DNA from 3 places in the Calditerricola yamamurae genome. Region 1 is predicted to be linked to each of the others. Evidence: riboswitches for the same ligand, from Rfam matches in the RefSeq annotation. Region 1 holds a riboswitch; each other region holds the start of a gene.
The links. A riboswitch is a leader RNA that binds a small molecule or an ion and turns the genes downstream of it on or off. The one in region 1 is predicted to bind S-adenosylmethionine.

Region 1 (2,260 bases):
ACGTTACAGAAAAGATTGGTGATTTGGTGAAAACCGTGTATTCAGATGGGATTGAATAATTTTGATTTCATCTTAGCGCCTTGTTTTCGGCCTGTCAAGACCGAATTTCTCAGTACGCCTATCGGTTTATCCCGACAATGCGCCGTGGCGCCGGAACGGGCACGCCGAGGATCTCGTGCACCATCGTCACATCGCCGAGGGGGAACAGGTGCACACCGTGGGCAAAACCGCGCAACGCCTCAAACAGCTCGCGCGCCACGGCCACCCCCTCTTCCCGTCCGCCGCGCTCTACCCGCCGCAACACCTCTTCGCGTATGGTGATGCCAGGCACGTTCTCGTTCAGATAACAGGCCATCTTGTAACTTTTCAGCGGCATGAGCCCAAACAGAATGGGTACGTCCAAGTGCTGCGTCGCGTCCAAAAATCGCTCGGCCGTCTCGACATCATAAATCGGCTGGGTCTGGACAAACGCCGCCCCGGCGGCCACTTTCTCCTCGAGCCGCCGCACTTCCCGCGCCAAGTCTTCCGCTCCGGGATTGGCTGCCGCCCCGATAAAAAACTCCGGGGGCGACTCGAGGCGGTTGCCGTTCACGTCGCGTCCCGTGTTCAATGTGGACGCCAGCCGGATCAGCCCCACCGCATCAACGTCGAATACACCGGTGGCCAAGGGATGATCGCCCCGTTCCGGCGCGTCGCCCGTAAGCGTGAGGATATTCCGCACGCCGAGGGCCGCCGCCCCGAGCAACTCGGCCTGCAATCCGAGCACATTGCGGTCCCGGCACGTCAGGTGAAAGATGGCCTCGATCCCCAAATCATCCTGCAAGATGTGGGCCAAGGCAATGGGACTCATGCGCAGGTTGGCCATCGGGCAGTCCGCCACGTTGAGCGCGTCAACCACGTGGCGCAGCAGACTGGCCTTTTCCAGCGTGGGGGTCGGGTCGGACCCTTTTGGCGGCTCCACCTCCGCCGTGACGACAAACTTCCCCAACCGCAGCTTTTCCCGCAAACGGTGAACGTGATACACCATCCCCACGTCGCTCCTTTCCCGCTCCTTATCGGACGCCCGTTTCAAACCGCCAAATCCAAGCACCGCGCGGATGAAAAAAGGCCTTTCTCTGCGCGAGAAAGGCCTTGTCGATACACGGGTATCGGCTCGGCCTTTTCTCATCTCTCGGAAACGCCAGGCGTTTCCGCAGGAGTTGGCACCGCTGCTTGCCCACAGACGGCAAGCCGGTTGCCGAGGTTTCATCGGGCCAGTCCCTCCACCTCTCTGGATAAGAAAAGGTCCGCATTTTCCAAGAATATGCGATTGTTGTTATTCGTACTGTACCGCAAAAAGAACCGGTTGTCAATCGGATGGCATCGTCCGTTCGCCGTTTCCTTCCGCCTCCGCCAATCCCCGCGCCAGCTCCTCGCAAATGTCAGCAGGATCCTCCAGGCCGACGGAAACGCGCACCACGCCTTCGGTCACACCGAGCGCGCGCCGCTTCGCCGGAGGGATGGCGCGATGCGACGTGGAAGCCGGGTGGGCCACCGTGGTCTCCACGCCGGCCAGGGTGGGAACCAGCTTGATCCAGGTCAAGCCGCGGAAAAAGTCCCGCACGTTCGCCCCCTCGCGCAGGCGAAAGGTGACCAGCGCCCCGCCGCGCCCGCCGAGAAGGGTGTGAACGCGATCCTCGTCGTGGGAAAGCCCGGGATAGAAGACATGTGCGACAGCCGGGTGTTCGGAAAGCCAACGCGCCACCCGGGCGGCGTTTTGGCAATGCCGTTCCATGCGCACGGACAGGGTTTTCAGACCCCGTGCGGCCAGCCACGCCTCAAAGGGGCTCAGGTGGCATCCGTATGCGGCGATGATCTCCCGCGCCCGCTTTACGAAGCGCCCTTCGCCGACCACCACCCCCGCCGTCACGTCGCCATGACCGGCGAGGAACTTCGTCGCACTGTGCACAACGAGGTGGGCGCCCCACTCGAGGGGCCGCGCCAGGTACGGCGTAGCAAAGGTGTTGTCCACCACAACAACAGCACCGCGCTTCCGGGCGAGGGCGGCCAGCTCTGGGAGCGGCGGTACGCGGAGGAGCGGGTTGGAGATGGTCTCCAGAAACACGAGGCGTGTGGCCGACGTAAAGGCGCGGGCAAAGGCGTCCACATCCTGCGCCGGTGCGAAGTCGACGCCGATGCCGAGGCGCGCCAGTTCGCGTGTGAACAAGAGGTATGTCCCGCCGTACACCTCTTCCGGGCACAGGATGCGCTCCCCGGGTTT
Region 2 (2,260 bases), on a different contig from region 1:
GCTCGAGGGCCTGGGCCAGGTCGGCAATCAGGTCATCCGCGTGCTCGATGCCGACGGACAGGCGCAGCAGCCTGTCGTCGACCCCGACGGCGCGGCGGATCGCCTCGGGGATCTCGGCATGGGTCTGCATCGCCGGATAGGTGATGAGGCTCTCCACGCCACCCAGGCTTTCGGCGAAGGTGATGAGCCGCACATGGCGCAGCACCGGCTCCACCAGGGCCGGGTCGACGACCCGGAACGACAGGAGCGCCCCCGGCCCCTTCGCCTGACGGAAATGGACCTCGCGTCCGGGATGGCCGGGCAGATCGGGGAAATACACCGCCTCCACGAGCGGATGGTCAGCCAGGAAACGGGCGATGCGCGACGCGTTTTCCTGCTGGCGGTCGAGGCGCACGGCCAGGGTTTTCATCCCGCGCATGAGCAGCCAGGAATCCTGCGGGCCGAGCACCGCGCCGATGGCGTTGTGCAGGAACGCCACGCGCTCGGTCAGCTCCTCGCCCCTGGTCACGATCAGGCCGGCGAGGACGTCGTTGTGTCCGCCGAGGTACTTCGTCGCACTGTGGACGACGATGTCGGCGCCCAGTGCAAGGGGCCGCTGCAGGTACGGGCTCATCAGCGTGTTATCGACGATGAGGAGCAGGCCGTGGTCCCTGGCCACCTTCGCCAGGGCGGCGATGTCGGCCACCTGCAGGAGGGGGTTGGTCGGCGTTTCGATGAAAAGGGCTTTGGTGTTCGGCCGCAGGGCCCGGCGCACCGCGTCGACGGACGAGGCGTCGACGTAGGTGGCCGTCACCCCCGCCCGGGCCAGCACCTGTTCAAACAGCCGGTATGTGCCGCCATAGAGGTCGTGGGACAGCACGACGTGGTCGCCGCGGGAAAAGAGGGCCGCCACCGTCTGGATCGCCGCCATGCCCGACGCGCAGGCGAACCCGCCGTCGCCGCCTTCCAGCGCGGCGATGGCCTCCTCCAGCACCTTCCGCGTCGGATTGGCCAGGCGGGAGTAGTCAAAGCCGGTGCTCTGCCCCAGCGCCGGGTGGCCGTACGTGGCCGCGTAGTAGACCGGGTAGCTCACAGCACCGGTAACGATGTCCTTCCGGTTGCCAATTTGGGCCAAACAGGATTCGACGCGCACCGCCTCTTCCTCCTTTACGTGTCCCTACAGTTTGCTTGCCAACAACGAAAAAGGCCTTTCATCTCTGCAGATGAAAGGCCGGAATTGTCGTTCCGCTCTCATCTCCCAGAGATGAACCATCTCTGCAGGAATTGGCACCACACCGACCGTGCGTCGGTAGGTTGCCGGGCTTCATCGGGCCAGTCCCTCCGCCACTCTTGATAAGAGCTGGATCATGGTGCTATGCGGTTGTTCTACGTGTGATTTGCTTTAACTATACGAGATCATCTAATCCTCTGTCAACAATTCGTTTGCAGCGTGCGTGTCAACTTTCAGTAGGTGCCCCGACACAAAAATTTGAGTGATCGGTTTACACCCTTCTTGGAATCGCCCGCACAAGCTCACGAAGCACATACTTTACCCAAGGCGCACCGGATCCAGGCCCGTTAAGGGCCGGAATCCTTGCGCGCAGCCATCCCTCTATGTCTGCTCTCCAACTCTTTTCCCTTTCCTCCGCCGCTCCTTTGCCAAACACATGGCTCATTCTTTCCGGTTGGGCTGTCCACTTGGTTTTCACCACTTCAGCCAGTTCCCCATTTGCCCGCGACGCCAAAAGCCGCGCCAACCGGCCGGCCCCCTCGACGCTCCAACGCGCTCCATGACGCTTCATCCGCCGTGCAATGTGATGAAACACTTGTCCCTCAATCGCCCCTAATCGCACGGGCTCTCCCAACTCCCGAATGCCTTCCCAGTTGGTCCGCAGATAGCGCCGCAACTGAACCACACGCTGCCGCTGTGCCCCGCGGCTGCGATGTTCGGCTGCTTTCAGAGCCTGCTCAACCCCTTCCCAATCGGACGTTGCCAGCGCAGCACAAACCTCCCGATACGCCTTCTCGTCATGTCGAAGACTCTCCACCAGGTTCCGACGAAGGTGAAACGGATCGAGCCGGTATTGCGCTCCCGGAAAATACGCACACCCTTCTTTTACAAACGCCGCTCCATCACCCCCCACATACCATCGCTCCACTGCGCCGAAATCCCAATGTTCACCAAACTTCGCCACGCACTCTTCCCAAAAGGTCGTCCCTTCTGCTACACCGGCATGCACACAACGTTCTTGCAAACGACGCCGCTGGGCCGAAACGTCCC
Region 3 (2,260 bases), 150 kb from region 1:
TCCGCCGCACCTGGCCCCCGTGCTGGTGGGCGGCGGACTTTTGCTCGTCCTCATCGGGCTCCTGGACGATGGGTACAAGGCGCGGCGGCGCGAGCTGCCCCCGCTGCCCAAGCTGATCGCGCAGGTGGCGGCGGCACTCGTGCCCTTCGTAGCCGGTGTGCGCGTCTATGGCGTGCGCGATGTCGTCGACGGCGGAATGATCCTGTTTCCCCTGTGGCTGTCGCTGCTGGCAACGATGCTGTGGGTGGTGGTCCTCATCAACATCATCAATTTCCTCGACGGTGCGGATGGGTTGGCCGCCGGTGTAACGGCCATTGCCGCCGCCAGCCTGACGGTGATCGCCCTGTTGAAAGGGCAGGCCACAACGGCTGTGCTGACGGCCGCCCTGATGGGCGCTTGCCTGGCGTTCCTGCGCTTCAACCTGCCGCCGGCGACGATCTTCATGGGCGACACCGGATCGGCGTTTTTGGGGTACTATTTGGCCGTCGTGGCGCTGGACGGGACGCTGAAAACCGTTACGTTTCTCTCGCTGGTGGCCATGCTGCTGGTTTTCGGAGTGCCGTTGTTTGACAGCGTACAGGTGATCCTGCGCCGCTTGCGGGAAGGGCGGCCCATTTACCAGGCCGACCGTTTCCATGTCCACCATCGCCTGCTGGCGTACGGCCTCACGCAGGCGCAGACGCTGGCCGTCTTGTACGGGGTGTCGGTTTTGCTGTCCGTGGTTTCCCTCCTCCTCTATTGGTGGGTGGTCGGGTAGTCCGAAGACGTGAGAAAATTGAGTTGACCTATCTGATTTCAGGGAGTAAGATAGGGGTAACGCCCGATGGAAATTGCATACGACCGGAACACATCCCCTTATCGAGAGAGGGGGAGGGACTGGCCCGATGAACCCTCGGCAACCGGCCCACACTTCCCGCGCGGTGAGCACGGTGCCAATTCCAGAAAAGGCGCGCGGCGGGCGCGCCTTTGAAGATAAGGAGAGAAAAGCGCGCCCTTTTCTCTTCGTTCAAAGGGGAGAAGGGCGCGTTGATTTTTCCGAGGAGGGTGAGGGCTCATGGCGTTTAAGTATCAATGGAAGTGGGCGGAGGACCCGTCCAAGCTGAACAAGGTGGAGCTCCTGAAGCTCAACCGCGATGGCCTCGACATTCTCGACGACATTGAGCGGCTGGCGGCGGCCGGGCACGAGGCGCTGACCGACGACGACCTGCAACTCCTGAAGTGGGCCGGGATCTACGCGCAACGGCCGAAGGAGGACGGCTTCTTCATGATGCGCATCCGCGTGCCGTCGGGCGTGCTCAACAGCCGGCAAGCGCGCGAGGTGGCCCGCATCAGTCGCGAATACGGACGCAGCCTGGTCGACGTGACGACGCGGCAGTGCTTCCAGCTGCACTGGGTGCGCATCGAAAACTGCCCCGAAATCTTCAAGCGCCTGGCCGAGGTGGGGCTCTATACCTATGAAGCCTGTGGCGACTGCCCGCGCAACATCGTCGGCAACCCGCTGGCCGGCATTGATCCCCACGAGCTGATCGACACGCGTCCCATCGTGGAAGCCGTGCAAAACGCGATCTGGATGAACCGCGAATTTTCGAACCTGCCGCGGAAGTACAAGATTTCGATATCGGCGAACATTTACAACGCAGCCCATGCCGAAATCAACGACTTGGCCTTCACCCCGGCGATGAAAATGATCGACGGGGAGGAAGTGGTTGGCTTCCACGTATGGGTGGGCGGCGGCCTGTCCTCCAAGCCGCACATGGCCCGGCAGCTCGACATGTTCGTGCGGCCGGAAGAGGTGGTCAAGGTCGCCGTTGGCGTCACCCGCGTGTTCCGCGACTACGGCTATCGGGAGAAGCGCCACCGCGCCCGCCTGAAGTTCCTCGTCGCCGACTGGGGGGTCGAGAAGTTCCAGGAAGTCCTCGAGGGCTACATCGGGAAGTTTCCCGGGCGGGGCGAGGACAAGATCGTCGGCTGGAACGCGGGCTACTTCACCGGCGTGCACCGGCAGAAGCAAGAGGGGCTGTACTACGTCGGCCTGTCGGTGCCGGTTGGCCGCATGAGTGCCGACGAGCTGGAAGGGTTGGCTGAGCTGGCCGACAAGTACGGCAATGGCTCGCTGCGCACGTGCAACACGCAGAACATTCTGATCACACACGTGCCGGAAAACAAGGTGGAGGCGCTGCTCGCCGAACCGCTCCTGAAGCGCATCACCCCGTTCCCGAAAACCTTCTCCGGCCATGCCGTTTCCTGCACGGGGATCGAG

Region 2: linked by a shared signal. The riboswitch ahead of ACYQ0Z_RS07325 (aminotransferase class I/II-fold pyridoxal phosphate-dependent enzyme) and the one ahead of ACYQ0Z_RS02190 (methylenetetrahydrofolate reductase) in region 1 are both predicted to bind S-adenosylmethionine.
Region 3: linked by a shared signal. The riboswitch ahead of ACYQ0Z_RS02870 (nitrite/sulfite reductase) and the one ahead of ACYQ0Z_RS02190 (methylenetetrahydrofolate reductase) in region 1 are both predicted to bind S-adenosylmethionine.

What each region holds. Positions count from the first base shown of each region.
Region 1 covers NZ_BAAIFH010000004.1:166,716-168,975, forward strand. The annotation lists gene ACYQ0Z_RS02190 (methylenetetrahydrofolate reductase) at 119-1,027, opposite strand; SAM riboswitch class I at 1,162-1,281, opposite strand; gene ACYQ0Z_RS02195 (trans-sulfuration enzyme family protein) at 1,349-2,260, opposite strand, start outside.
Region 2 covers NZ_BAAIFH010000006.1:199,223-201,482, reverse strand. The annotation lists gene ACYQ0Z_RS07325 (aminotransferase class I/II-fold pyridoxal phosphate-dependent enzyme) at 1-1,132, opposite strand, end outside; SAM riboswitch class I at 1,228-1,339, opposite strand; gene ACYQ0Z_RS07320 (ISLre2 family transposase) at 1,482-2,260, opposite strand, start outside.
Region 3 covers NZ_BAAIFH010000004.1:313,864-316,123, reverse strand. The annotation lists gene ACYQ0Z_RS02875 (MraY family glycosyltransferase) at 1-757, shown strand, start outside; SAM riboswitch class I at 853-979, shown strand; gene ACYQ0Z_RS02870 (nitrite/sulfite reductase) at 1,055-2,260, shown strand, end outside.